Regions from separate parts of the Streptomyces sp. NPDC019531 genome, predicted to be linked through region 1. Evidence: riboswitches for the same ligand, from Rfam matches in the RefSeq annotation. Region 1 holds a riboswitch; each other region holds the start of a gene.
What was found. A riboswitch is a leader RNA that binds a small molecule or an ion and turns the genes downstream of it on or off. The one in region 1 is predicted to bind cyclic di-AMP.

Region 1 (7,048 bases):
CTCTGCCTGGTCCTGGGCGTCGTCCAGCAGCTTGCGGGCGGCGTCGGGGTCACGGTCGTAGGCCCGCTTGGCGAGTCCGATCCGCATCGAGAGCGCCACCAGGTTGGCCTGGGCGCCGTCGTGGAGGTCCCGCTCGATACGGCGCAGTTCCGCCTCATGGGCGGCGATGGCGTCGGCCCGGGTCTCCTTCAGCTCCTCGACCCGCCGGGCCAGCCTGGCCTTGGGGGAGGGCATGAGCAGCAGGGACGACCAGCGGGCCTCGGTGTCGGCGAGCTTCACGATCAGCGGGAGCGCGACCGGGGTGCGGCGCAGCAGACCGGCCCACACACCGTCGACCACCAGGCCGACCGGCCACAGTGGGAGGGCGAGGGCGAGCATGGCGCCGTAGAGGTAGTAACAGAGCATCCAGCGGACGTCGGTGCGCGTGCTGGGGTCCTGCACGGAGATCCGCAGCCGCTCGCGCAGTGTGCCGGTCATCGGCCGGTACGCCTCGGGGATCTCCCGGCCCGTCCACAGGGTGGTCAGGTTCCGCTTGGCGCCGGCGATCCGCCGGATCAGCAGTACGGCCTCGGGCAGCAGCCAGCAGCCGACCACCGCGAGCGTACCGACGGCGGTGATCAGCAGCACGGTGATGAATATGTACAACCCGAAGCACATCGCCGCGGCCACGACGAGATGCACGGTCGCCATCGCCGCACGCTGGACTGTCTTCCACATGCGGTTCACGCTAGATGATCCGCTCCTGGCGCACGGTGTAGCCCGCTACACCATCCGCCCGTCACGTGTGCACACATCGCCCAGGCCGTCCCGCCGGACCTCCAGCACCCGCCGGTACGGCAGCACACTCCACGCCCCGACGACCCGACCCCCGTCCGCCTGGTACCGCAGCCGGAAGTAGCCGGGCCCGCGCCGCATGGTGACCTCGGACCGAGTGTCGTCGTCGGCGTCGCGTACAGCGTCTCCCCGGTCATCAGCAGACAGTTGAGGCTCGCGAAGGACATGCGGGCCCGTGTGCCGTCGGCGGCCTGCCGGCGCCTCGACCGGGTCCTTGTCCCGCAGCAGCGTCAGCACCCGCAGGAAGAACCGCTCGGAGTCGGTGCTCCCGGCCGCGCCGGACAGCAGCCCGGGGGCGATGAGCTCGTCGAGCGCGTCGTACGGCGAGAAGAAGCCGTTGTGCGCGAAGGCGAGGCAGCCCGCGGTGAACGGATGGGTGGGGCCCGGCACGAGGGGCGGCCCGGGCTCGCCATCCGCAGATGCAGCACGGCGGCGTCGGCGAGCGTCCCGGCGAGGGCGTCGTCCGTCACCGTGCTCCCGGCTCAACTCCGCCAAGGGGACGGCGAGGTCGCGCGGGGCGGCGGCGACAGTACTGGGAGGGGCTGACCCAGAGCCGGGTCGGCTCGGACCGGCCGGTTCACAACAGGGTGGCGGTGAGCACACCGAGCTGAGTTCCCGGCAGGTGCGAGGCGCCAGGGGAGGAGCCACGGCCGCCGAGCCTCTTGCTGTCAGCTCCCCTGAGAGGGACCGCCCTCGCTGTGGTCGCGGACCCAGTTCCGGTGGGCGTTCGAGCCCTCGCGGCCGGGGGAGAGTTTCAGCATGACTCCGTCGTCGATCTGCTCCAGGACCGTCACCACGTAGGGGGAGCCCGCGTGGACGGCCAGCCGGACGCTGCCGTTGGCGAACTCCGTCACCCGGAGCGTGCGGCCCCCGGAGAGCGGGATGTCCCGCTTGCCGATCTCCGTCGGGCGCTCCTCGGCTGCCGTCATGGTCCCTCCTCGTTTCCGTGAGGGGCGCCACGGTACGCCGGTCCCACCCGGCCGATCGCCCCAACCGGACCTGGCCGTGGAGGCCAGGGAGACCACGGAGGCCTGGTCGGCGAGGATGGGGCGGTACATCCCGCCTGGCTGGTGGTCCGGAACGCGGGCCCCGACCTGGATGTGGCCCTCAACCACCTGGAGAAACGGCAACCCTGGCGCGAGTCACCCCGCGGATGGCGTACAGTAGTGAACACAACGGCGCGGGGTGGAGCAGCTCGGTAGCTCGCTGGGCTCATAACCCAGAGGTCGCAGGTTCAAATCCTGTCCCCGCTACTCAAGGCTCAGGGCCGGAATCCAGTCACTGGATTCCGGCCCTGAGTGTTTTCCCCGGGGTTCCTGGCCGACGGCCTTCGTGACGTGGTGTGATCGGGCGAGTGCCCTCCGCGTAACAACTGACATGCCGTCAATACCTGTGAGTCACCTGGGGCAAGGTCAAGTCGCCCGTTTTTCGGCGTTCTTGGGCCGTAAGTCCCGTGGGATTTCGTTAATGATCAAGAGGAACGGCTTGGAATCGAGCCCCCGCGTCTATTAACGTTCGATAACGCAGCGCGGTCGTCCCAGCCGTCACAAGAGACGGCTCCGTGCTCACGCGCCGAATTCCGCAAGGGAACCGGGGAACCACCAACTTGGGGTGAATCGCTCGTACTCCGCCGTGGCAGCACGGTGGGTATACGCGCGTAGGAGACCTTCCTGCTCCGAACCCGTCAGCTAACCCGGTAGGCGAGAAGGAAGGAAAGGAGCACGCCCACGTGGCGTCCAACCCGCCTGCCCCCGAGGCGCCGTACGCACCGAGCGACACGCTCGTGTACGGCGGCTACCGTGCCGACGACGAGGCCCCCCTCGGCGAGTGGAACCCGACCGCGGAGTCCCTCGCTCCGGTGCGCGGCCGGCATCGTGTCGCCAAGCAGCGCGGCGGAGGATTCGCCCGCAGCTCCACCGTTCTGGGCGTCGGTGTCATAGCCGCCGTCAGCGCCGGCGGGATGGCCAGCGCCAACACCGGCAAGCCGCCGGTGTCCATCTCCATGCCGGACCTGCCCTCCGTGGACTCGCTCATCTCGGACGACTCCGGCTCCTCCGACGACACGAGCGCCTTCAGCACGGTCGGCGGCACCACCTCCACGGAAATTTCGCAGACCGAGTCCGCCTCGGACGCCGGTGAGGCACTGCGCTCGCGCATCCTGGCCCAGGCCGAGCAGCAGCAGGACCAGATCGACTCCAAGGCCGCCAAGGCCGTCGCGGACGCCGCCCAGAAGGAGGCCGACGCGGCCGCCGCCAAGGCGGAGAAGGAGGCCCAGGAGAAGGCCGCCGCCGCGAAGAAGAAGGCAGAGCAGGAAGCCGCGGAGAAGGCCGAGGCCGCGCGCCTGGCCGAGCTCGCCAAGCAGTTCACGCTGCCGACCTCGTCGTACACGATCACCTCGACCTTCGGTCAGGCCGGTTCGCTGTGGTCCTCCGGCTACCACACCGGCCTCGACTTCGCCGCGCCCACGGGCACGCTGATCAAGGCGATCCACAGCGGCACCATCACGGAGGCCGGCTGGGCCGGTTCCTACGGCTACCGCACCATCCTCACCCTCGACGACGGCACCGAGCTGTGGTTCTGCCACCAGTCCTCGATCAGTGTCAGCGTCGGCCAGAAGGTCAGCACCGGTGACGTCATCGGGCGCGTGGGCGCCACAGGCAACGTGACCGGCGCGCACCTGCATCTGGAGGTCCACCCCGGTGGCGCGGCCGACGGGATCGACCCGATGGCGTGGCTGCGGGGCAAGGGGCTCAACCCCTGAGGTCCACGGTGATTTCGCGGCCGTAGAGTCCCGCTCCTTCGCGGTCCTCGACGCGTACGCCGCTCGCGGCAACCGCGCGGTGCCGATCCCTCCGCAGCCCTTACGTCCGGTACGGGTTGTACGCGGGATACGGCACCGTCGGGTGCACCGGGTGGGTCGGCTGTTGCGCCGGATACCCGTACACCCCGTACACCGGCCAGGGCGGCGCAGCCACCGGCACCGGCGGCGCCGTCATCCGCGCCGCGTGATCCAGCGCCGGCCGCGCCACGTCCCGCCGCCGCCACAGCTCGTGCAACAACTCCCGCTCCCGTACGACGAAGTCCGCGTTCGCCCGTCCGAGCCGCCCCCGGCGCCGCAGGAACGCGAGCGACGTCGCGTACGCCTCGTACTGCGCGACCGCCCGCCCCGCGGCCCGCCCCCCGAGCTGCCGTCGGGCGTACTCCCGCGCCACCCTCCGCGCCCGCATCGACCCGAGCACATACGGCTCGGTCGGCACCAGCCACCCGGCGACGGCGTACGCGGGCAGCTCCTCGCGGACGGTCTTCAGCTCCCGCTGCCGCGTCCAGATCACCAGCCAGGTCAGCAGCGCGAACGCCGGCACCATGAACATCGCGTACACCGCGAAGAACCCGTACTCCCCGAAGGTCGACGAGCCGTTCCACATCGCGTGCATGCCCATCGCGAGCAGCAGCCCGGACAACGGGACGAGCACCCGCCGTATGTGCTGCCGCTCCGCGGCGAGCGCGGAGACGCCGAAGCCGATGCCGGTGAGGACGGTGAACAGGGGGTGCGCGAACGGTGACATCACGACCCGCACGAAGAAGGTCGCGGCGGTGACGGAGGCGATGCCGCGGTCGCCGGTGAGCTGGTCGGCTCCGAAGGCTGTGCCGAGGTAGAGGATGTTCTCGGTGAACGCGAACCCGGTCGCGGTGACCCCGGCTATCACCACCCCGTCGACGATCCCGGTGAAGTCCCGTCTGCGGAACAGGAAGACGAGCAGTACGGCGGCGGCCTTGGCCGACTCCTCGACGACCGGCGCTATCACGGTCGCGCCGAGCGTGTCCGCGCTGGTCGGGTCGGCGGTCGCCGTCGCTATCCACTTCGTCGCGAAGCTGTTGGCGATGATCGCTATCAGCGCGGCCGCACAGGCGCCCCAGGCGAAGGCGAAGAGCAGGTTGCGCCAGGGGCCCGGTTCGACCCGGTCGAGCCAGCGGAAGGCGGCTATGAGCAGCGGTACGGGCAGGACGGCGAGGCCCAGCCCGACCAGGAACCCCTCGGTGCCGGTCTGTTCGCGGACCAGGGCGAGGATGACGAGCCCGGAGAGCGCGAGAAGCGTGATCAGGGCGCCGTAGCGCACCCACTTCTTCTGCCACCAGTGAGCATGCCGCAGCGTGCCGCCACCGGTGGGGTCACCGGGGTGCGTCGGATACGGGGGACAGGTGGCCACAGCATCGACCTTAACGAGACGGAGGCGCCGCCCGCAGCCGGGCTGGGACGCTCAGGCGCCGGTGGGGGGTTGAGCGGATCGGTCGGTTCGGTCGCCGTGCTGTACGCGGCGGAACAGCAGGTCGTTCACGACATGTCCCTTGTCCAGTCCCTGCCCCTCGAAACGGGTCAGCGGCCGGAACTCGGGACGCGACGCAAATCCGCCGTCGGCCTGTGTGTTCTCGAAGTCGGGATGCGCGGTGAGCACTTCGAGCATCTGTTCGGCGTACGGCTCCCAGTCGGTCGCACAGTGCACCAGCGCCCCCGGCCGCAGCCGGGTCGCGGCCAGGTCGAGGAACTCCGGCTGGATCAGCCGCCGCTTGTGGTGCCGCTTCTTGGGCCAGGGATCCGGGAAGTAGACGCGCAGTCCGTCGAGCGAGTCCTCGGTGAGCATCTCGCGCAGCAGGATGATGGCGTCGCCGTTGCCGACCCGGATGTTGGACAGCTTCTGCTGTTCGGCGAGGTTGAGCAGGTTCCCCTGCCCGGGAGTGTGCACGTCGACGGCGAGAATGTTGGTTCCCGGCCGGGCGGCGGCCATCTGCGCGGTGGCCTCGCCCATCCCGAACCCGATCTCCAGCACGACGGGATGATCGTTACCGAACATCTCGCCGAGATCAATCGTGTGCTGTCCGTCGATGTCGAGCCCCCACGTCGGCCACAACCGCTGCAGGGCATCCGCCTGCCCCGCCGTCACCCGGCTCCGCCGCGGCTGGAAACTCCGGATCCGCCGCTCGAAGTGCGACCCCGCGGGATCGGCACTGGGGCCGTCGGGAAACCGCGGCTCCCCTTTGCCCCGGGTGTGCCGCACGGGGACACCGGGGGCATGCGGACCGGCTTGGTGCCGGGGCCGGGAGGCTTCGGGAGCGTTGAGGGAGTCAGACACAGTGGGACCGATTTTACCGGCAGCTCCAGCCCCTCCGGCGCCTGGGCAAATCCAGCCCCTCCGGCGTCTGAGGAGCGGGGGTCCGGTGGTCCGGGGGCGGAGCCCCCGGAGGACGGGGCGGGTAGGGGCGGCGGGGGCGAGAAAAACCCGGAGCCCGGCCAGCGCGCCCCCCTCACACGGCCCGCAACGCCTCCAGGGCCCGCCGAGCCACCTCACGCCCGATCGGCAGCGAGGCGGTCGCCGCCGGCGAGGGAGCGTTCAGCACGTGCACCGCCCGGGCCCCCTCCCGGATCAGGAAGTCGTCCACCAGCGTCCCGTCCCGAAGCACCGCCTGCGCCCGCACCCCCGCCGCCGAGGGCACCAGATCATCCGCCATCACAGCGGGCAGCAGCCTCCGCACGGCCGTCGTGAACGCTCCCCGCGACACCGACCGCCGCAGCTCACCCGCCCCGTACCGCCAGTGCCGCCGAGCTATGTGCCACGACCCCGGCCACGCCAGCGTCGCCCCGAGCTCCCGAGGCCGTACGACCCCCCACCCGTACCCCTCCCGGGCCAGCGCCGGCACCGCGTTGGGTCCGATGTGGACACTTCCGTCGATCCCGCGCGTGAGATGCACCCCGAGGAACGGAAAGGCCGGATCCGGCACCGGATACACCAGCCCCCGCACCAGCTCGGGTCGCGCCAGCGTGTAGTACTCCCCCCGGAACGGCACGATCCGCATCTCCGGGTCGTCCCCGGTCAGCCGTGCCACCTCGTCACAGTGCAGCCCGGCGCAGTTCACCAGCACCCGCGCCCGTACGACATCCCCGGCGCCCGTCAGCACGGCGACCCCGAGCTCCGGCCGCCGGTCGATCCGCCGTACCTCGGCGCCGTACCGGATCTCCGCTCCCGACGCCTCCGCGAGCTGCCGCGCGACCCCGGCGAAGTCGCACACCCCGGTCGTCCCGACGTGTATGGCGGCGAGTCCCTCCACCTCGGGTTCGTACTCCGCGATCTGGGCGGCGCCCAGCTCCCGCACCGGGATGCCGTTCTCCCGGCCGCGCTGCACCAGCCCGTGCAGCCGGGGCAGCTCGCTCCGCTCGGTC
Region 2 (7,048 bases), on a different contig from region 1:
ACCGAGGTCGGGCCCTTGGCGGACGGCACCGGCACCGCCCAGTCCGTCCGCCCCAGCCGCCCCCGCCGCCGTGGCCGCAGCGCACCGTACTGGTTCCTGGTGCCCACCCTCACCCTCTTCGCCGCCTTCACCGTCGTGCCCATCGGGTACGCGATCTGGCTGAGCCTGCACAAGGTCCAGGTCAAGGGCATCGGCCTCGGCAAGGGCGCCCGGCAGCAGGTCTGGAACGGCATCGGCAACTACACCGACGTCCTCAACGACTCCGAGTTCGGCCACAGCGTCCTGCGTGCCTTCGGCTACGGCCTCATCGTCATCCCGACCATGCTGGGCCTCGCGCTGCTGTTCGCGCTGATGCTGGACACCCCGAAGGCACGCAGCGCGCCCTTCGCCCGGCTGATGATCTTCCTGCCGTATGCGGTGCCGGGCATCATCGCCGCCCTCATGTGGGGCTTCCTGTACCTGCCGGACGTCAGCCCCTTCTACTACCTGCTCGACAAGTTCGGCCTTCCGCAGCCCGACCTGTTCGACGGCGGCAACCTCTACCTCTCCTTCGCGAACATCGCGGTCTGGGGCGGCACCGGCTTCAACATGATCGTCATCTACACCGCGCTCAGGGCGATCCCGCCGGACATCTACGAGGCGGCCCGGATCGACGGCGCGACCGACCTGCACATCGCCCTGAAGATCAAGATCCCGATCGTGATGCCCTCCCTGGTGCTCACCTTCTTCTTCTCGGTGATCGCCACCCTCCAGGTCTTCACCGAGCCGATGGCCCTCAAGCCCCTGACCAACGGTCTGCCCAGCTCGTGGAGCCCCCTCATGGCCATCTACGACAAGGCCTTCCTGCAGTCCGACATCTACGGCGCCTCCGCCACCGCGGTCGTCCTGGCCCTGGCCACGTTCGTCCTCTCCTTCACCCTGCTGCGCATCTCCGACCGCTACACCCGGGAGGACCGGGCATGACCCCCCTCACCCTCACCGCCGACACCACCGGCAAGGCACGCCGCACCGCCTGGGTGCCCACGATCGTGCTCATCCTCGGCGCGCTGTACTGCCTGATCCCCATCGCCTGGGTGGTCATCGCGGCGACCAAGGACCGGTCGGAGCTCTTCTCCACCTTCACCCTCGCCCCCGGCAGCGGCTTCTTCCAGAACCTGAGCGACCTGACCGCCTACAGGGACGGCATCTTCTGGCGGTGGATGGCCAACTCGGCCTTCTACGCCGGTTTCGGCGCCCTGCTTTCCGCCGCGGTCTCCGCCGCCGGCGGCTACGCGCTCGGCCGGTTCGCCTTCCGGGGCCGCGAGGCCATCTTCAAGATGATCCTGGCCGGCGTCCTGGTGCCGTCCATCGTGCTCGCCGTGCCGCAGTACCTACTGCTGTCGAAGCTGGGCATGGCCGACTCGTACTGGTCGATGCTGCTGCCGTCGATCCTGTCGCCGTACGGCGTCTACCTGGTCCGCATCTACGCGGCCGCGTCGGTGCCCGCCGAGCTCATGGAGGCGGCCCGGATGGACGGCGCGAGCGAGTGGAGGATCTTCTCGCGGATCGCCGTACCGATGATGATGCCGGGCCTGATCACGGTGTTCCTCTTCCAGTTCGTGGGGATCTGGAACAACTTCCTGCTGCCCTTCGTCATGCTCGCCGACGACGAGAAGTTCCCGATCACTCTCGGCCTCTACACGCTGCTCGCCCAGGGCGCCTCGCAGCCGGCCCTCTACACCCTGGTCATCACCGGATGTCTGCTGGCGATCCTTCCGCTGATCGCGCTCTTCCTGGTGATCCAGCGGTTCTGGTCCCTGGACCTGCTGAGCGGCTCGGTCAAGGCCTGAACATCCCTTCTCTTGCTAACGAGGAACATGACCACGAGTGCGAACGGGCGCCGCAGGCCCCCCACCATCCACGACGTTGCCCGCGAGGCGGGCGTGTCGCGGGGCACCGTCTCCCGCTTCCTGAACGGCGGCCACTACGTCTCGCCCGCCGCCCGGCGGGCGGTCGAGTCAGCCATCAAGAAGACCGGCTACGTGGTCAACAGGCATGCGCGCAGCCTCAGCACGGGACGCTCCGACTCGGTCGCGTTCCTGCTCACGGAACCGCAGGAGAAGTTCTTCGAGGACCCCAACTTCAACATCCTGCTGAGGGGTTGCACCGAACGGCTCGCCCAGCACGACATCCCATTGCTGCTGATGCTCGCGGAGAGCGACGACGACCGGCGACGGCTGACCCGGTACATCACTTCGGGTCACGTCGACGGGGTGCTGCTGCTGTCCAACCACAGCGGTGACCCGGTCGCCGCCGAACTCCACGACGCCGGGATCCCGTTGGTGGTCTGCGGCAAGCCGATAGGACTCGGCTCCAAGGTGAGTTACGTGGCGGCCGCCGACCGCGAGGGCGCGCAGGAGATGGTCCGCCATCTGCTCGCCGGTGGGCGGCGCCGCGTCGGCATGGTCACCGGGCCGCTGGACATGCCGGGCGGCCCCGACCGCCTCGCCGGTTACCGGGACGTGCTCGCCGATGCGGGCCTGCCGTACGACCCGGCGCTCGTGGTCGAGGGCGACTTCCGGCGCAGCGGCGGCGAACGGGCGGCCCGGCGGCTGCTGTCCCAGGCCCCCGACATGGACGCCGTGTTCGTCGCCTCCGACCTCATGGCCCTCGGCGTCGTCAACGTCCTTCAGCAGTCCGGGCGTTCGGTCCCCGGCGACATCGCTGTCGGCGGCTTCGACGACTCCCCGGCGGCCACCGCCCTCGCCCCGGCCCTCACCACCATGCGCCAGCCCTTCGACCGCATCAGCGCCGAGATGGTCCGCATGCTCCTCGCCCAGATCACCGGCGAGGACACGGCCGGAGTGATCCTCCCGACGGAACTGGTGGTGCGGGACTCGGCGTAGGCGCTCCGCGGGGAGTAGAGGAGTAGGGGGGTGGGGGAGTACGGGAGCAGGGGGCGAGGGCCGAGCGGGGGGCATACCTCGCGTCGGCCGTGCGTGGTTCCCCGGCGCACCCGGTCTGCCGCACCACCCGGAACCGGAACGCCCGTCAACGTATGTGAAAGCAGCAGCCGTCCGGTTCCCGTCGAGTCGGAGGGGCCAACCATCCGTATTCTCTGATCATGGCCGCCTCCACCGCATATTCCTTGATCGCCACCGACCTGGACGGAACGCTGCTGCGCGCCGACGACACCCTCTCCGACCGGTCGTTGGCCGCGCTCGCGCGGGTGGCGGCGGGCGGGGCCCGGCATCTCGTCGTGACGGGACGGCCGGCGCCCAGAGTGCGGCCGCTCCTGGACGACCTGGGCAGCACGGGGCTCGCGGTGTGCGGGCAGGGCGCGCAGGTGTACGACGCCGGCGCGGACCGTCTGCTCTGGTCGGTCACCCTGGACCGGGAGTTGGCCGAGACCGCGCTCGGGAAGATCGAGGCCGAGGTCGGCCAGGTGTACGCGGCCGTCGACCAGGACGGCGTCGACGGGCTCACCCTCATCGAGCCGGGGTATCTGATGCCCCACCCGACCCTGCCCGCCGTGCGGGTGGGACGGCGCGACGACCTGTGGTGCGCGCCGATCAGCAAGGTGCTGCTGCGTCACCCCTACCTGTCCGACGACGAGTTGGCGGTGACGGCGCGCTCGGTGGTGGGCTCGCTGGCCACGGTCACGATGTCGGGACCCGGGACCGTCGAACTCCAGCCATGCGGCATCACCAAGGCGACGGGCCTCGCGCTGGCCGCCGAACACCTGGGCCTGGGGCCCGAGTCGACGATCGCCTTCGGGGACATGCCCAACGACATCCCCATGTTCGATTGGGCGGCCCATGGCGTCGCGATGGCCAACGCCCACCCCGAACTCAAGGCCGTGGCCGACGAGGTGACCCTGTCGAACGAGGACGACGGCATCGCCGTCGTCCTCGAAAGACTGTTCAGTGCGGCGTAGTTCCTAGTACGCGCCGAACACGTTGTCGATGGACCCGTACCGCTGGGCGGCGTAGTTGCAGGCCGCGGTGATGTTCGCGACCGGGTCGTACGGGTCCCACGAGGTGTTGGCCACGTGGTACGCGTTGAAGGTCGGGTCGATCACCTGGAGCAGGCCCTTGGAGGGCGTGCCGGCGGCCGCGTTGGAGTCCCAGTTGTTGATGGCCCAGGGGTTGCCGGAGGACTCGCGGATGACGTTGCGGTAGATGCCGTCGTAGGAGCCGGGGATCCCGTGCTCCGCCATGACGGCGAGGGAGGCCCGGATCCAGCCGTCCAGGTTGTTGGCGTAGCCGAGCGTGCTCGCGGTCTGCACGGTCGGGGTGGCCGCGGACGCGGTGGTCGCGCCGATGAGGGGGAGCGCGAGTACGGCGGCTCCGGTGCCGGCGATGGCGAGCTTGCGGACGAGACGGCTTGTGCGGGGAGTGCGGTGCTGAGCGGCAGCAGGCATGGCGAAGTTCCTCTCCGTCGCCTGCGAGGTGAGCTGTCGGGTTCGGGCGGGAGTTGCCCGGTCATGCCCGCGAAAGGCATGGCTTCACCCCGAGCCGTACCGGTATGTCCGAAGACGTCCGGTCCGGCGGCTTACCTGGTTCCCCCGCTCCTGCCATGGCTTCTCGGTGGGTGTGCGGGCGGTGGCAGGATTCGGCGTCCACCCGACAGGCCGGGAACGTATGCGAGAGCACATGTCCGGAACAAGTGGCGAATTCACATGACGTGCTTATTGACCTTGGTCGGGGGTATTTGGGGCACTTGATCCTTTGCGGTCGCAAGCCTCAACTGGTGCGCGGGAAAAGGCGGATCGGTGAATTCCGGATATGCGTCGATCCGTTGATCCGGGTGAGCCAAGTCACGCCCATGCGCAAGACGTGCAAAACGGGCAAGAATGCCCAACTCATAGTCAACCGGCCGTCCGTGGGATCCGCTTCTCCCACGTCCGGTGGAAGACCACCTCACCGCCGTCGGTGCAGATCACCTCGTTCGAGGTGAGGAAGTCCGTCCTGTCGCAGCTGATCTCCGAGCGGGTCCGGACGGTGGTGTCCCAGGCGAGCTCCGGGCGGTGCAGCCGGATCGACCAGTCCGAGCGGGCACGGGCGGACAAGGGGTCCTTCTCGTCGATCGTGTACGTCTCCAGCGCGTCCTCGGTGAACTCCAGCCCGTCGGGGTACACGCGCGTGCCGCCGTAACGGGGGTCGACCTCAAGGCGCCACTCGCCCTTGGCCACGTCACGCACGACCAGGCGCTCGGGCCGCGGCTCGTCGAGCGTCACGGGCTGGTTCGCTCCGAGCGGCGCGGACTGCTCCGGCTCGTCGAAGGCGATGTCCGAGGAGGTCTCACGCGCGCGTACCGGCAGTTCGAGGAAACTCCCCGCGGGCTCCAGAGTGAACCCGGCCTGCGATTCGGGCTGCGGCCAGATCCACGGCCAGTACGCCGAGGACACGGCGAGCCGGATGCGGTGGCCGGGCGGGAAGGCGTGTCCGATGCCGTTCAGCTCGAAGGACACCTCCTGGGTGGCCCCCGGCTCCCAGGGCACGGCCCGGTCCCTGCCATGGCGCGCGGAGAGGTTCAGCACACCCCGGGTCACGAGCGTCGAGGACCCGTCCGGGGCGACATCGCAGAGCCGCGCGACGACCTGCCCGCGCGACACCTCCGAGGTCACCCTGAGACGCACCCGCGGCCGTCCGAGGACCCACGTCTCCTCGCCCACCGCGAACTCGAAGCAGGCCGAGCGGGCGTCCTCCTCCCGCTGGTCCGGCGGCAGGTCGGCATCGTTGCCGAAGGGGAAGAAACGGCCCGCGTCCACGCCCGTGTGCTGCGGGGAACGGACCAGCACAGGGGCGCCCTGAAGGCCGTACGACACCGTGGTGACGTGGGGGGAGGGCCAGCCGGGCTCGCCGACCCAGCGGCCGGGCAGGGTGCCGTACACCGTGGCCGGGGGGTGGGAGTCGCTGACGTAGGCCCTCAGGAGCGGTTCCCGCATGACGCCCGTGTCGACGCCCTTCAGATGCTGGTCCCACCAGCGCAGGGTCTCCTGGAGGAAGCCGATCGCCGGGCCGGGCGGCAGACCGCGGTCGGGGTACTGGTGGGACCAGGGGCCGATCAGGCCGCGGACGCGGTCCTGCGGCAGGTGTTCGACGAGTCTGAGCACCGTGTCGCGGTACGGGTCGTGCCAGCCGCCCACCGCGAGGACGGCCGCGTCGATCGCGCCGTAGTCCTCGCAGACGCTGCCGTGCCGCCAGTAGTCGTCGCGGGTCTGGTGGCCGAGCCAGGTGTGGATGAACGGATCCACGGCTTCGAGGCGCCCCAGCCACATGTCCCGCCAGACGTCGCCGACATGGAGCGGATCCGGCGGCCGGGAGACGAAGGCGAGCAGGGTCGCCGCCCACGCGTGCATGTCCACCGCGAGGACGGAACCTCCCATGTAGTGCACGTCGTTGTCATAGCGGTCGTCGGTGGAGCAGACGGTGACGACCGCCTTGAGCGGCTCGGGTGCGAGGGCCGCGATCTGGAGGGAGTTGAAGCCGCCCCAGGAGATGCCGAACATGCCGACCCTGCCGTCGCACCAGGGCTGTGCGGCCAGCCAGTTGACCACCTCGACCCCGTCGGCGAGTTCCACGGCCGAGTACTCGTCGCCCGGCATGCCCTCGCTGTTCCCGTGCCCGCGCACGTCCACGCGGACGGACGCGTAGCCGTGGCCCGCGTACCAGGGGTGGCGCTGCCAGTCGCGGGGCGCTGTCCAGTCGGTGAGGCGATATGGCAGGTATTCGAGGATCGCGGGTACCGGTTCGGGGGTGAGGGGTCGCCACACGCGCGCGTACAGGCGCGTCCTGTCCGGGAGCAGGATGCGGACGTCCTCGTGGGCCGTGTCGTAGGGGAAGGACGTACGGATGTGGATGCTCATCGGGTGACCTCAGTGGACGGGGTGCATGGTGCGGCGCAGCCAGGGTGCGGCGGCCCTCACGGCGAGGCCCGCGGCCGCCGCGATCGCGCCGTTGACGCCGAAGCAGGCGTCGCGGGTCCGGGCGGGCCTGGTCGTGGCCGACATGCCGGAGGTCTCCAGGAGGATGTCGCCGAGGCCCAGCAGGAAGTAGGAGCCGAC
Region 3 (7,048 bases), on a different contig from region 1:
GACGAGGCGCTGGCCCGGGAACTGGGCCTGGAACGGACAGCGCTGATGCGCTGACCACTCAGGCCGGTCCGACCGCGGTCCCCGGGTGCCCTCTCAGGCCACCGAAGCGATCCGCGTCTTGATGTCGTCCGGCGACAGCACACCCTTGGCCGTCACATGGTCCCCGGAGGACTCTCCGCGCAACCGACGCCCGATCCACGGCACCAGGTACTCGCGTGCCCAGTGCACGTCGTCACGCCGCACATCCAGCGGCCCGCGCGGCGGCAACGGCGGCCACGGCTGATCCGGATCCGCGGGTACCTCAAGGCCCAGTACCTGCCCCGCTCGAAGCGCCACACGCGTGTGGCCCTCCGGAGACAGATGCAGCCGGTCGCCGTCCCAGGCCCGCCGGTCCTGGACGGTCTTCAGGGACCACAGGTCGAGCACCGGGCACCCGTACCGGTCGGCGACGGCCCTCACATGCCCGTTGTAGGTGGCGATCTTGCCGCGCAGGTGCTTGAGCACGGGCACCCCGCGGGTGTCGCAGCCGGTCGTCACCATGACGGTGCCGCACGCCTCGGTGAGCCTGGCGATCGCCCGCTCGAAGCGCTCGGCGACCTCGTCGGGGTCGGTGCCGGGCCGGATGATGTCGTTGCCGCCGGCGCAGAACGACACCAGGTCCGGTGCCAGTTCGACGGCCTGCGGAAGCTGGTCCTCGACGATCTGGTCGAGCAGCTTCCCGCGCACGGCGAGATTGCTGTACCTGAAGTCGCCCTCGGGCCGCCGGTCCGCGAGAAGTACCGCGAACCGGTCGGCCCATCCGACGAACGCCCCGTCGGGGCCGGGGTCGCCGACGCCCTCGGTGAAGCTGTCCCCCACCGCCACGTACGACCCGATCACTGATCTGCTGTCATTCTTCGAATCGTCTGCCACAGCAGTTCATGATTCACCTTCGAATGTGACCTACGCGACCGTAGGAAAGACTTGACGGGCGGTGAGATAAGCCACTCCTAAAGTGTTCACCAAACCAGGAATAGCTTTCTCACCAGGACTGTTGACGCTGCGACAGCCACACCCGGAAGTCGCGCGGACACACCGAAGGCCGGACCCGGGGATCGGGGTCCGGCCTTCGGTGGCGCAGGGGGTGTCGTCAGCCGACGGCGACGCCCTTCGAGCGGAGGTAGGAGACCGGGTCCACGTCCGAGCCGTAGTCCGGCGTGGTGCGGATCTCGAAGTGCAGGTGCGGACCGGTCACATTGCCGGTCGCGCCGGAGAGCCCGATCTGCTGGCCCTCGGTCACGGTCTGGCCGGCCGAGACGGAGAGCTGGGAGAGGTGGGCGTACTGCGCGTAGTAGCCGTCGTTGAGCTTGATGACGACCTGGTTGCCGTAGGCGCCGCCCCAGCCCGCGGAGACGACCGTGCCCGCGGCCACGGCCTTGAGCGAGGTCCCCGTCGGAACGACGAAGTCGACGCCCGTGTGGTAGCCGCTGGACCACATGCTGCCCGCGACGCGGTAGCCGGTGCCGATGGTGGCACCGCTGACCGGGAGCGTGTAGCCACTGGAGCTGCTGGAGCTCTGCGTGGCGGCCGTCGAGTTGGAGGAGGACTTCGACTTTGCCTTCTCGGCCTTCGACGAGGACGACGAGGAGGAGGACTTGGTCTTCGCCGTGCTCGTGGTGGCCTTCTTGCCGATCGAGAGCTTCAGGCCGGGATGTATCAGCGACGGGTCGTCACCAATGGCCTCGCGGTTGTCGGCGTAGAGCTTTTTCCAGCCACCGCTGACGTTCTGCTCATCGGCGATCTTCGAGAGATAGTCACCGGCCCGCACCGAATAGGTGCGCACGGCCGAGGTCTTCTTGGCGTCCTTCTTCGCAGTCGACTTCTCGGCGACTTTCTGCGTGACCGGAAGCGCCTGAACGGCCTTTTCCGACACGGACTGCGAGGTCGCCGCGTGAGCGCCGGTTGCCCCCATGAGCGGAAGGGCGAGCGCGGCACCCCCGGTACCGGCGATGGCGATCGAGCGGGTGAAGCGCTTGGGCTTCGGGCGGCGGTGCTTACCCTTGGCGGGCATGGCGAATTCCTCTCCGGCGCCTGCGAGGTGAGCTGTCGGGTGCGGGCTGGAGATGCCCGGCCGCGCCGAAACGCGGCTTTACCCCAAGCCGTTCCGGAGACCGGAACAGGCGTTACTACCTGTGGGTCCCCCGCTCCTGCCGTGCACGGGTGAGTGTGTGCGGAATCCGGGCGGCGGCAGGATTGGGCGTCCGTCCGGATCGGTGGCGAACGTAAACGAGCAAGACACAAAGGGACAAGTGAGAGGTTCCCTGTGAATGCGTTCCTGTTGATCCCTTATGAGAATTAACGGTCACCCTGCGTGAATCGGACGCCCGCCACCGAACCCAAATCCCCTTGAAAACCCCGCGAATTACGTGAACATGACGGGCGACACACCGTTACGGATATGACGCTCCTCACGTCATGAATTCACAGGAACCCCTATCCCGGCAGGAGTTGGAAAGAAGCCAACAATTCGGACAGAAGCCCTAGATGCGACGCAGCCGGAGAACCGTCGCATCCAAGTCGCCGCGCAAACCGGTGCGAAGTCCGTGATGCAGCAATACGGCCCCTCGGTGAACTTCTCCCGTTTCGAGGCATTCGTACGACGCCGTCGGGTCGAGTCCGCGCAGCCGCACCGCCGGCACGGGCTCGCCGTAGTGCTGCGCCTGGAGCCAGGCGAGAACGACGGCCTCCTCCCCCAGGACGTACTGCACCGCACTGAGTCCGCCCCGCGGAGGCCGCAGCCGGTAGAGGTCGCCACGCTGCACCAGCGGACGGATCTCCTTGTAGAGGTCCACCCACTCGCGGGCTTCGGCGAGCTCCTCCTCGGTCCACTCAGCGAGGTCCCCGCCGACCCCGAGCACCCCGGCCATCGCGCTCACGAAGCGGAACCGCAAGGAGCTCACCCGGTCGTTGAGCTGGGTGTTGGGACTGTCGGTGACCCAGGCGGCCATCACGCGCGCGGGGTGGATCTGGCTGAAGCCGTGCTGGATGGCGAGGCGGTCGAGCGGATCGGTGTTGTCGGAGGTCCACACCTGGTCGGTGCGACTGAGCACCCCGAGGTCGATCCGGCCGCCGCCACCCGAGCAGGACTCGAAGGCGACGCCCGGGTGAGCCGCCCGCAAACGGTCCAACAGTGCATAAAAGCCGCGTACATGGTCAACCCACAGGCGCTGCGGATAGGCGTCGCCGGGCCAGCCCGCGTCCGTGAAGCAGCGGTTGAAGTCCCACTTCACATAGTCGATCGGGGCCGAGGAGAGCAGTACGTCGAGCTGCTCCCACAGATACTCCTGGACATCCTCGCGCGCGAGGTTCAGTACGAGCTGATTGCGGAACTCCGTCCGCTTTCGTCCCGCTTGGTACTGCACCCAGTCCGGGTGGGCGCGGTACAGCTCGCTGTCCGGATTGACCATCTCCGGCTCGACCCAGATACCGAACTGCATGCCGAGCGCGTGCACGCGGTCGCCGAGCGGCTTGAGCCCGGCGGGGAAGCGGTCGGGGTTGGGGGCCCAGTCGCCGAGCCCGGCCCGGTCGCTGGTCCGGGTGCCGAACCAGCCGTCGTCGACCACGAACAGCTCGACACCGGCCGCCGCGGCCCGGCTGGCGAGGGTGCCCTGCTGCTCCTCGGAGATGTCGAAGTAGGTGGCTTCCCATGAGTTGAACAGCACGGGCCGGTCCCGGTCCGCGTCCGGGATCACGTACGCCCGCTGGTAGGCGTGCCAGGCCCGGCTCGCCCCGCCGAAGCCGCCGTCGCTCCACAGCCCGGCGAAGACGGGCGTGGTGAAGGTCTCCGCCGCCTCCAGCCGGAGCAGACCCGAGTCGTCGTAGCCGGCGCCGCCGGTGATCTGCACGCGCGCGTCGGGGAGTTGGGCCACACAGATCCGCCAGGACCCCGACCAGCCGAGGGCGCAGCCGTAGACCTCGCCGCGCTCCTCGGTCGCGTCGGTGTCCAGCGCGACCCAGGGCAGGTGCTGGTGCCCGGTGTGGCCTCGGCGGCTGCCGATGACCTTCTCGCCGTAGGTGAGGGGGGCCTGCGTGAGCCGGGACTCGGCGGCCCAGCGGCCGTGCAGCTGGGAGAGCCGCCAGCCGTCCTCGCGGTCGGGCAGCGTCCAGGTGGCGGAGTCGGCGCGCAGCAGCTCGACGGGCGCCGGGCCGTGGTTGTCCAGGGTCACCCAGCGCTCCAGGACGTCGTGGCGCATCCGGTAGTGCAGCGTGACCACCAGCCCTGCGTCACGGAACCGCAGCCGCAGTTCGTCACCCTCGGTGTCGTACGCGTCGAAGCTCCACTCGGTGCCACGCCGCTCGTCGGTCCGCACGGACAGAGCGGGACGCGTGAAGCGGGGGCCGCCTTCGACCGGGTACTCCTCGCGGCCGTCGAGGGGGGACTCGAAGGCGTGGTAGTCCGGCAGCGGACGTACGGCGAGGGCCTCGGCGTCGGCGAGGGCGATCCGCGCCCCCCAGTGCAGGTGCAGCAGCTCATCCTCGGCGGTGAGGTGCAGGGCGTAACTGCTGGCCGGCCCGGACAGAATCCACGTACGGCCGTTCTCGGCGATCTCCAGCATCATGCCCCTCACAGATTCGAACAGGTGCCAACAGGTGCGCGCAGGTGCGCTCAGGCACCAACATCATCAACGGACGTGAGCCCCGTCTGCAACGCCTGTGGACAAGTCATGGCAAGCCCTGTGGACAACTCATTGCCCCAGGAATCCATGTCGTATCGTCGAGAGCGTGCCCGTCGACGAGCAGCGCCGACGGAGCTCGGCTGGGAGGAGCCCCCGTGACGCAGCAGATCCCGTCGACCGAACCCGAACTGGCCGGTGTCCGCAACTTCCGTGACGTAGGCGGACTGCCGACGGTGGACGGACGGCGGGTGCGGCACGGAGTGCTGTTCCGCAGCGGCCACCTCGCGCACGCGACGGAGGACGACGCCGCTTTCCTGTCCTCCCTGGGTCTGCACACGATCTTCGACTTCCGCAACGCCGCGGACCAGAAGCTGGAGGGTCTGGACGTAGAGCTGCCGGGAGTGCGCAATGTGAACCTCCCGCTGAGCGACCCGGCCGACGGCGTCGAGTTCTGGAAGATGGTCCGCGACGGCGAACTCGACGAGCTGCGCGAGATCCTCAGCGACGGCAAGGGCTCGAACCGGATGATCACCGCCTACCGCAAGATCATCAAGGAACGCACCGCGGAGCACTCCCAGGTGCTGCGCTCCCTCTCCGAGGACAGCGTGCCCGCCCTGATGCACTGCGCGGCCGGCAAGGACCGCGCGGGCCTGTCGATAGCAGTGACCCTGCTCGCCGTGGGCGTCGAGCGCGAGGCCATCGTCGCCGACTATCTGGAGTCGAACGCCAAGCACCGGCGCTACAAGGTGCGCCGCAGCGGCGACGACGCCGCCACGGCCTACTCCCCCGAGGTCATGGAGCTGCTCAGTCCGCTCTTCGACGCGCGCGTCGAGTACCTGACGGCGGCCTTCGAGACCATCGAGGAGACCTGGGGCGGCGTCGACCCGTACCTGGAGCGGGGCCTCGGCATCACACCGGAGATCCGCGAAGGGCTGCGGACGCGGCTGCTCGACTGAGCAGTACGGCCGTCACTGCCCGGCCCCCACCTCGAAGAGCAGGTAGATGAAGGCCGCGAAGACGTGGCCGATCGCCAAATAGATGACGAGGCGCACCCACAGGGCGCGGGGGAACTTCTCCTCCATGTCGCTCATGGCGTCTCTCCAGGGGTGGGGCCCAGGCACAGCGTGGCCGTGGGACTCTGCAGCAGGGTGTGGACGAACAGGAGCTCGACGCCGTCGGGGTCCTGGGCGGCGATGCGGTGCGGGGTCAGCGAGTCGAAGTGCGCACTGTCGCCCGGACCGAGCCGGTGCGCGGTGTCACCGAGGCGCAGTCTGAGCCGCCCCTTGAGGACGTAGAGCCATTCCTCGCCGGGATGCACCCGCACGATGTCGCCCTGGGAGCCGTGCGGCACGTGCACGCGCAGGGCCTGCATGCCGCGGCCGGGCGCACCCGCCTGGTAGTACGTCCAACCACCTGCCGCGGTCGGTTCCGTCTCCGCGGCACGCAGCACGGCGGCGCGCTCGGCGACCGTCTCACCGAGGAGTTCGGAGACCGTCGTACCGTAGACACGGGCCAGCGCGAGCAGCATCGGCAGTGAGGGCTGGCGCTGCCCCGTCTCCAGCCGGGAGAGGTGGGCCGGTGAAAGCCCCGCGGCACCGGCCGCGGCCTCCAGGGTGAGGGAGGCGCGGCGGCGCAGTGCGCGCAGCTGGGGAGCCACCGAGGGCAGCTCCGTGAAGGTTTCCGGGGAGCTCATGCCTCCATTGAGCCGGAGACTTGCCTCCGCGGCAATTTTCTTGCCTCAGAGGCAAATCCCTCGGTACCGGACGCCTTCGGTCGGCCCGGTGTGAACGGCTACCGGTTGGCCACCGCCTGCTTCACCAGCGTCTTGCTGAAGTCCCACATCAGCCCGCTGCCGCTGTGCGCGTCGTCCATGACGGCGGTGAAGGCGTCCACGAACCGGTCCACCTCCTTCTCCCCGACGACCAGCGGCGGGATCAGCTTGATCACCTCCAGGTGGTCGCCGGAGACCTGGGTGAGGATCCGGTGCCGCTGCAGCAGCGGGACGACCACCATCTGTGCGAACAGTCCCTTGCGCGCGGCCTGCAGCATGGTCCAGCGGCCGCGCAGCTTCAGCGACTTGGGCTTCCCGAACTCGATGCCGATCATCAGGCCCCGGCCGCGTACGTCGGCGAGCAGTTCGTACTTGTCGGTCAGCGCCGCGAGCCGGGACCTCAGCAGGTCACCGGTGGCGCGGGCGTTCGCGACGATCTGCTCGTTCTCCATGACCGACAGGACGGCGAGCCCGGCCGCCATGGCCTGGGCGTTGGAGCCGAAGCTCGCCGAGTGCACCAGCACCCGGTCCATCGACGAGTAGACCTTCTTGAAGATCCAGTCCTTTCCGAGCGTGGCGCCGACCGGGACATAGCCGCCGGAGAGCGCCTTGGCCACGCACA
Region 4 (7,048 bases), on a different contig from region 1:
CGCATCTGCTGAACATCGACCCGCCGGACCACACCAGGCTCCGCCGGCTCGTCAGCAAGGCGTTCACGCCCAGGAGGGTCGCCGAATTCGCGCCGCGGGTGCAGGAGTTGACCGACCGTCTTATCGACGGGTTCGCGGAGAAGGGGTCCGCCGACCTCATCCACGAGTTCGCCTTCCCGCTCCCCATCTACGCGATCTGCGACCTGCTCGGCGTCCCGCCTGAGGACCAGGACGACTTCCGGGACTGGGCGGGCATGATGATCCGGCACGGCGGAGGCCCCCGGGGCGGGGTCGCGCGGTCGGTGAAGAAGATGCGCGGCTATCTGGCCGAGCTGATCCACCGGAAACGCGAGGCCCTGCCCGACGAGCCCACCCCCGGCGAGGACCTCATCTCCGGGCTCATCCGCGCCTCCGACCACGGCGAGCACCTCACCGAGAACGAGGCCGCGGCCATGGCCTTCATCCTGCTGTTCGCCGGCTTCGAGACCACCGTCAACCTGATCGGGAACGGCACCTACGCCCTTCTCACCCACCCCGAGCAGCGGAACCGGCTCCAGGCGGCCCTGGCCAGGCAGGAAAGGGGCCTCCTGGAGACCGGCGTGGAAGAGCTCCTCCGCTACGACGGTCCCGTCGAGCTCGCCACCTGGCGGTTCGCCACCGAGCCTCTTCGCATCGGCAGCCAGGACATCGCGGCCGGAGACCCCGTGCTCGTCGTGCTCGCCGCGGCGGACCGGGATCCGGAGCGGTTCGCCGACCCCGACGTCCTGGACCTGTCCCGCCGTGACAATCAGCACCTCGGTTACGGCCACGGCATCCACTACTGCCTCGGTGCCCCGCTCGCGCGCCTGGAGGGCCAGACCGCGCTCGCCACTCTTCTCACCCGTCTCCCGGACCTGCAACTCGCGTTGGATTCGGCCGATTTGCGCTGGCGTGGTGGGCTCATCATGCGTGGACTGCGTACTTTGCCCGTGGAGTTCGCGCCCGTCCGGTAATCGACCGAGGTATCCGGCCTGCACCGGGGGAGGGGCGCGTAAACATGACACGCCCTCAAGTCTGTGATCTTCACGTGATCTACGCGGCATTAACTTGTGACAAGTGATCGAATCCCTATACGTTCACGGACCAGCGCGGTGCCCCCGTACCATTCGCCGCGCGGTTCCTGCTGTCTCGGGAAAGGTCCCTCCATGCTCTCCGGGAACGGTCGTCACCGTCGCCCCCGTCAGGCTCCGGCACTCCTCGTGGCGGCCGGTGTGACGGGATCCGCCATCGCGATCCCACTGCTCGCGGCGAGCGGGGCGAGCGCCGCCACCGGCACCACCTGGGACCGGGTCGCGGAGTGCGAGAGCGGCGGCTCCTGGAGTGCGAACGACGGCAACGGCTACTACGGCGGCCTCCAGATGTCCCAGGAGAACTGGGAGAGGTACGGCGGCCTCGAATACGCCGAGACCGCGGACCAGGCCAGCCGCAACCAGCAGATAGCCGTGGCCGAGAAGCTCCTCGCGGACCAGGGCATCGCCGCGTGGCCGACCTGCGGTCTGCTCTCCGGCCTCAGCAAGGACTCGAGTTCGGCCCGCGTCGACACGGGCGTGGGGAGCGGGACTCCCTCGCCCTCGACGTCCGGCTCGTCGCAATCGTCTGATTCCTCCGGATCGTCCGGCTCATCCGATTCCTCGAACTCTTCGGGCTCCGAGGACTCTTCCGGTCTGCTCGGCTCGCTGGACGGTTCGTCCGAGACGCCTTCGCCGTCGGCCACACCGTCGACCGGAGGCGACAACTCCGCCAAGTCGGACAAATCCAACTCTTCGGGCTCCGGGAGCTCTGCCACGGAAGGCTCGCAGTCCTCCGACGGCTCGCCCGTGGTGACCCCAGAAGAGGGCGAAGCGGACAAGTCGTGGCGGGAGGGTGGCTCTTCGGCCCTCGTCGACGTCGGCGCCCTCGGCTCCGGCAAGCATCGTGGCGGCAGCGCGGACGAAGGCGCGGAGGAGAGCGTGACGAAGAGCGCGGCCTCCTCGACCGGCCGTCACGCCGCCGCCACCTACACCGTCCGGGAGGGGGACTCCCTCGTCTCCATCGCCGACTCCCTTGGCCTCGACGGCGGATGGCGCGCCCTCTATGCCGAGAACAAGGACGTCATCGGGACCGACCCGAGCAACATCGTCGCCGGTCAGACGCTCGACACAGGGGCTGAATAGGGTCGAAAAGACCTGAAAAACAGCGGCAGTTCACGTCACACTTCGCACCTAATGTCCAGTTTGGTGAAAGTGTGGGATGAGTCTCAGAAGCCCTGATCGTCTTTGAAATTCCGCCGAGCGCATGTCTACGGTCATCACCGCTCGGCAACCCGAGCCCCGTCTGTCGCAACGCCGAATCCTGCCAGCGGCCGTACGGGAACAGTCGTCGCGTCAAGCGCCGTAGGCAGGAGCGGGGGACCCAAGGTAAGTGCCGGGCCCAGCAGTTCACGCTGGACCGGCTTGGGGTTAAGTCGCGCACCGGGAGGTGCGCGGCCGGGCAACTCAACCGGCCCGAACCCGACAGCTCACCTCGCAGGCGTCGGTGAGGGGATCCACCATGCTGTTTTCCGGCAAGGGCAAGCACCGTCGTCCGTCCAAGGCCACCCGCGCCGCCGCCATCGCCGGCGTCACCGGTGTCGCCATCGCCGCCCCGCTGATGGCGACCGGCAGCGCCTCCGCCGCCACCGCCTCCGAGTGGGACACCGTCGCCCAGTGCGAGTCCGGCGGCAACTGGTCCATCAACACCGGCAACGGCTACTACGGCGGTCTGCAGTTCTCCGCCTCCACCTGGGCCGCCTACGGCGGTACGCAGTACGCCGCGCAGGCCAACCAGGCCTCCAAGGCCCAGCAGATAGCCGTCGCCGAGAAGGTCCTCGCCTCCCAGGGCAAGGGCGCCTGGCCGGTCTGCGGCACGGGCCTGTCCAGCGCCACCTACAGCGGCGGCAGCTCGTCCTCCTCCGGCTCGAACTCCAGCTCCTCGAACACGAGCAGCCGTTCGACCGAGGAGCAGAGCGCCTCGCGTTCGACCGAGCGTCAGACCGCCAAGAAGACCGTCACCACGCCGACCGGCAAGAAGGTCAAGAAGGGCGACGGCGAGTACAAGGTCGTCAAGGGTGACACCCTCAGCTCGATCGCCGAGAAGCACAAGGTCAAGGGCGGCTGGCAGAAGCTGTTCAAGCTGAACAAGGACATCATCGACGACGCCGACTTCATCTTCCCGGGCCAGCAGCTGCACCTGAAGTAACAAAGGGTGCTCGTAGCTGAACCACAGCGCCCTCACAACCGTGTCCTTCATGATGAAGGCCTCGTGAGGGTCCCCCCGTCCCCACGGGCTCCCCGCTCCGGTGCGTGTTCCCCCGTACGCACCGGGGCGGGGCTTTTTTGTGCGCGCTTGAGCGACGCTCTTTGTTCAGTTCAGAAACAATTTACTCTCGGTTCTGTCCACGGGCCGGTCGGCACGGTGGCCGATACCCCGGAGCCGGTTAGGCTCGTCTCGCAGAACACACCGCGGTCCCGGCGGACCGTGTCACATCCCAAGAAGGAGATGCTCGTGCCGTCCATCGACGTCGTCGTAGCCCGGGAAATCCTGGACTCCCGAGGCAACCCCACGGTCGAGGTCGAGGTCGGCCTCGACGACGGCAGCACCGGTCGTGCCGCCGTCCCGTCCGGAGCCTCCACGGGCGCCTTCGAGGCCATCGAGCTCCGTGACGGCGACCCCAACCGCTACCTGGGCAAGGGTGTCGAGAAGGCCGTCCTCGCCGTCATGGACCAGATCGGCCCGGAGCTGGTCGGCTACGACGCCACTGAGCAGCGCCTGATCGACCAGGCCATGTTCGACCTGGACGCCACCGACAACAAGGGCGCGCTCGGCGCCAACGCCATCCTCGGTGTCTCCCTCGCCGTCGCCCACGCCGCCTCCGAGGCCAGCGACCTCCCGCTCTTCCGCTACCTGGGCGGCCCGAACGCGCACCTGCTGCCGGTGCCGATGATGAACATCCTGAACGGCGGCTCGCACGCCGACTCCAACGTGGACATCCAGGAGTTCATGATCGCCCCGATCGGCGCGGAGTCCTTCTCCGAGGCGCTGCGCTGGGGCGCCGAGGTCTACCACACCCTCAAGAAGGTGCTGAAGACCAAGGGCCTGTCCACGGGACTCGGCGACGAGGGCGGCTTCGCCCCGAACCTGGAGTCCAACCGCGCCGCGCTCGACCTCATCGTCGAGGCCATCAAGCAGGCCGGCTACGTCCCCGGTGAGCAGATCGCGCTCGCGCTCGACGTCGCCGCGTCCGAGTTCTACAAGGACGGCAAGTACGAGTTCGAGGGCAAGTCCCGCTCGGCCGCCGAGATGACCGAGTACTACGAGGAGCTCGTGGCGGCCTACCCGCTCGTCTCCATCGAGGACCCGCTGTACGAGGACGACTGGGCCGGCTGGAACGTCATCACCGAGAAGCTGGGCGACAAGGTCCAGATCGTCGGCGACGACCTCTTCGTCACCAACCCGGAGCGCCTGGCCCGCGGCATCGAGGAGGGCTCCGCCAACGCCCTGCTGGTCAAGGTGAACCAGATCGGTTCGCTGACCGAGACCCTGGACGCCGTCGAGATGGCCCAGCGCAACGGCTTCAAGTGCATGATGTCCCACCGCTCCGGCGAGACCGAGGACGTCACCATCGCCGACCTCGCCGTCGCGGTGAACTGCGGTCAGATCAAGACCGGCGCCCCGGCCCGCTCGGACCGCGTCGCCAAGTACAACCAGCTCCTGCGCATCGAGGAGATCCTCGACGACGCCGCGGTGTACGCCGGCCGTAGCGCCTTCCCGCGCTTCAAGGGCTGATCAACGGCCCCGTAGCAGGCGTCGTACGTACGTCCCCGTACCCGGTCCCGTACCGTGTGCGGGGACGTACGCACATAGGAAGGGGAGGCGGAAAGCCGATGGCCGTGAAGGACCGGGACCGTTTCTCCACCACGACCAGGATCAAGCTGCTCGGCGAGCAGACGGCGGCCCGTGTCTACCGGTCCCAGACCAAACGGCAGGCCCGCCGCTCGCGGCTCACCGGCCGGGCCGCGCTGCTCGCCCTCGTGGTGTGCACGCTGGTGGTGGCGCTGGCGTACCCGATAAGGCAGTACGTCTCCCAGCGTGCCGAGATCGCCGACCTCCAGCGGGAGAAGGCGCAGGCCGCCGAGCGAGTCGAGAAGCTGCGTGACCTCAAGGCGCGCTGGCAGGACGACGCGTACGCGGAGCAGCAGATCCGGCAGCGGCTGCACTATGTGCTGCCGGGGGAGACGGGGTTCGTCGTCGTCGACCCGGACGCGGCCAGGCAGTCGCGCACCGACTTCGGGGCGGCCGACCGTCCCTGGTACGCCAACGTCTGGGACGGGGTCGACAAGTCCGACGCCTCCGACCGATGACCAGATAGCAGAAAGACGACCTCAGGACCGATGGAAACGCCCCCGCCGACCACGCCTCGCACCGAGCCCACCGACGCCGACGTCGAGGCCTTCAAGCAGCAGCTCGGGCGGCCGCCGCGCGGGCTGCGGGCGATCGCGCACCGCTGCCCCTGCGGACAGCCGGACGTGGTGGAGACGGCCCCTCGACTCCCCGACGGCACGCCCTTCCCGACGACGTACTACCTGACGTGCCCGCGCGCCGCCTCGGCGATCGGCACCCTTGAGGCGAACGGCGTCATGAAGGAGATGACGGAGCGGCTGCAGACCGACCCGGACCTCGCCGCCGCCTACCGCGCCGCGCACGAGGACTACATCGCCCGCCGTGACGCCATCGAGGTCCTGGAGGGCTTCCCCAGCGCGGGCGGCATGCCGGACCGGGTGAAGTGCCTGCACGTCCTGGTGGGTCACTCGCTGGCCGCGGGCCCCGGCGTCAACCCGCTGGGCGACGAGGCGATCGCGATGCTGCCGGAGTGGTGGCGCAAGGGCGCGTGCGTGACCCTCGCCGAGGAGGACGCCAAGTGACCCGCGTCGCCGCCGTCGACTGCGGCACGAACTCGATCCGGCTCCTGGTCGCCGACTGCGATCCGGCCACTGGTGAACTCGTCGAGCTGGACCGTCGTATGACCATCGTCCGGCTCGGGCAGGGCGTCGACCGGACGGGGCGGCTCGCGCCCGAGGCGCTGGAGCGGACCTTCGCGGCCTGCCGGGAGTACGCGGCAGTGATCAAGGAGCACGGGGCCGAGCGGCTGCGGTTCGTCGCCACGTCCGCCTCCCGGGACGCGGAGAACCGGGACGAGTTCGTACGGGGGGTCCTCGACATCCTCGGGGTCGAGCCCGAGGTGATCTCCGGAGACCAGGAGGCGGAGTTCTCCTTCACCGGGGCGACCAAGGAGCTCAAGGGCAGCGACCACCTCGCCCGGCCGTATCTCGTCGTGGACATCGGTGGCGGGTCGACGGAGTTCGTGGTGGGGGACGACCATGTGCGGGCCGCGCGCTCCGTGGACGTGGGCTGCGTACGGATGACCGAGCGGCACCTCGTGCGGGACGGGGCCGTCAGTGATCCGCCCACCGCCGCGCAGGTCGACGCCATGAAGGCCGACATCCAGGCCGCTCTCGACCTCGCCGAACAGACCGTCCCGCTGCGTGAGGCGCGCACGCTGGTGGGGCTCGCCGGGTCCGTCACCACGGTGTCGGCGATCGCCCAGGAGCTGCCCGAGTACGACTCGACGGCCATCCACCACTCCCGGGTCTCCCACGACAAGGTCCGCGAGATCACCGACTGGCTGCTGCGCTCCACGCACGCCGAGCGCGCGGCCGTCCCCTCCATGCACCCGGGGCGCGTGGACGTGATCGCCGCCGGAGCCCTCGTCCTGCTGTCGATCATGGAGCGGATCGGTGCCGAGGAGGTCGTCGTCAGCGAGCACGACATCCTCGACGGCATCGCGTGGTCGATCGCGTAGCCCTCTGCCGAGCACCTCTGCTGAGCAGGAAGAACAACGTTTGAGCGCGTCCGAGGGGCCCTTCGGGGCCCCTCGCTGACGTGCCGCCGAGAAAGTTCGTGAAGTTCTTCACAAGGAATTGGGTCCTGGCGA

Region 2: linked by a shared signal. The riboswitch ahead of ACI2L1_RS12795 (transglycosylase SLT domain-containing protein) and the one ahead of ACI2L1_RS34085 (M23 family metallopeptidase) in region 1 are both predicted to bind cyclic di-AMP.
Region 3: linked by a shared signal. The riboswitch ahead of ACI2L1_RS16165 (peptidoglycan DD-metalloendopeptidase family protein) and the one ahead of ACI2L1_RS34085 (M23 family metallopeptidase) in region 1 are both predicted to bind cyclic di-AMP.
Region 4: linked by a shared signal. The riboswitch ahead of ACI2L1_RS26310 (transglycosylase family protein) and the one ahead of ACI2L1_RS34085 (M23 family metallopeptidase) in region 1 are both predicted to bind cyclic di-AMP.

The regions. Positions count from the first base shown of each region.
Region 1 covers NZ_JBJDQL010000040.1:17,514-24,561, reverse strand. Annotated here, with positions in the region: gene ACI2L1_RS34105 (histidine kinase) at 1-717, opposite strand, end outside; gene ACI2L1_RS34100 (hypothetical protein) at 763-1,224, opposite strand; gene ACI2L1_RS34095 (hypothetical protein) at 1,503-1,763, opposite strand; tRNA gene ACI2L1_RS34090 (tRNA-Met) at 2,014-2,087, shown strand; cyclic di-AMP (ydaO/yuaA leader) riboswitch at 2,395-2,552, shown strand; gene ACI2L1_RS34085 (M23 family metallopeptidase) at 2,564-3,595, shown strand; gene ACI2L1_RS34080 (PrsW family intramembrane metalloprotease) at 3,696-5,042, opposite strand; gene trmB (tRNA (guanosine(46)-N7)-methyltransferase TrmB) at 5,094-5,963, opposite strand; gene lhgO (L-2-hydroxyglutarate oxidase) at 6,136-7,048, opposite strand, start outside.
Region 2 covers NZ_JBJDQL010000008.1:88,386-95,433, reverse strand. Annotated here, with positions in the region: gene ACI2L1_RS12815 (carbohydrate ABC transporter permease) at 1-963, shown strand, start outside; gene ACI2L1_RS12810 (carbohydrate ABC transporter permease) at 960-1,829, shown strand; gene ACI2L1_RS12805 (LacI family DNA-binding transcriptional regulator) at 1,857-2,885, shown strand; gene ACI2L1_RS12800 (HAD family hydrolase) at 3,104-3,916, shown strand; gene ACI2L1_RS12795 (transglycosylase SLT domain-containing protein) at 3,920-4,402, opposite strand; cyclic di-AMP (ydaO/yuaA leader) riboswitch at 4,406-4,609, opposite strand; gene ACI2L1_RS12790 (CocE/NonD family hydrolase) at 4,850-6,844, opposite strand; gene ACI2L1_RS12785 (peptide MFS transporter) at 6,860-7,048, opposite strand, start outside.
Region 3 covers NZ_JBJDQL010000011.1:90,662-97,709, forward strand. Annotated here, with positions in the region: gene ACI2L1_RS16155 (TetR/AcrR family transcriptional regulator) at 1-54, shown strand, start outside; gene ACI2L1_RS16160 (SGNH/GDSL hydrolase family protein) at 94-879, opposite strand; gene ACI2L1_RS16165 (peptidoglycan DD-metalloendopeptidase family protein) at 1,130-2,050, opposite strand; cyclic di-AMP (ydaO/yuaA leader) riboswitch at 2,055-2,216, opposite strand; gene ACI2L1_RS16170 (alpha-galactosidase) at 2,520-4,595, opposite strand; gene ACI2L1_RS16175 (tyrosine-protein phosphatase) at 4,811-5,611, shown strand; gene ACI2L1_RS16180 (DUF6126 family protein) at 5,624-5,746, opposite strand; gene ACI2L1_RS16185 (helix-turn-helix domain-containing protein) at 5,743-6,348, opposite strand; gene ACI2L1_RS16190 (aspartate aminotransferase family protein) at 6,447-7,048, opposite strand, start outside.
Region 4 covers NZ_JBJDQL010000025.1:32,708-39,755, forward strand. Annotated here, with positions in the region: gene ACI2L1_RS26300 (cytochrome P450) at 1-992, shown strand, start outside; gene ACI2L1_RS26305 (transglycosylase family protein) at 1,185-2,192, shown strand; cyclic di-AMP (ydaO/yuaA leader) riboswitch at 2,398-2,565, shown strand; gene ACI2L1_RS26310 (transglycosylase family protein) at 2,569-3,255, shown strand; gene eno (phosphopyruvate hydratase) at 3,556-4,842, shown strand; gene ACI2L1_RS26320 (septum formation initiator family protein) at 4,941-5,417, shown strand; gene ACI2L1_RS26325 (DUF501 domain-containing protein) at 5,448-5,978, shown strand; gene ACI2L1_RS26330 (exopolyphosphatase) at 5,975-6,916, shown strand.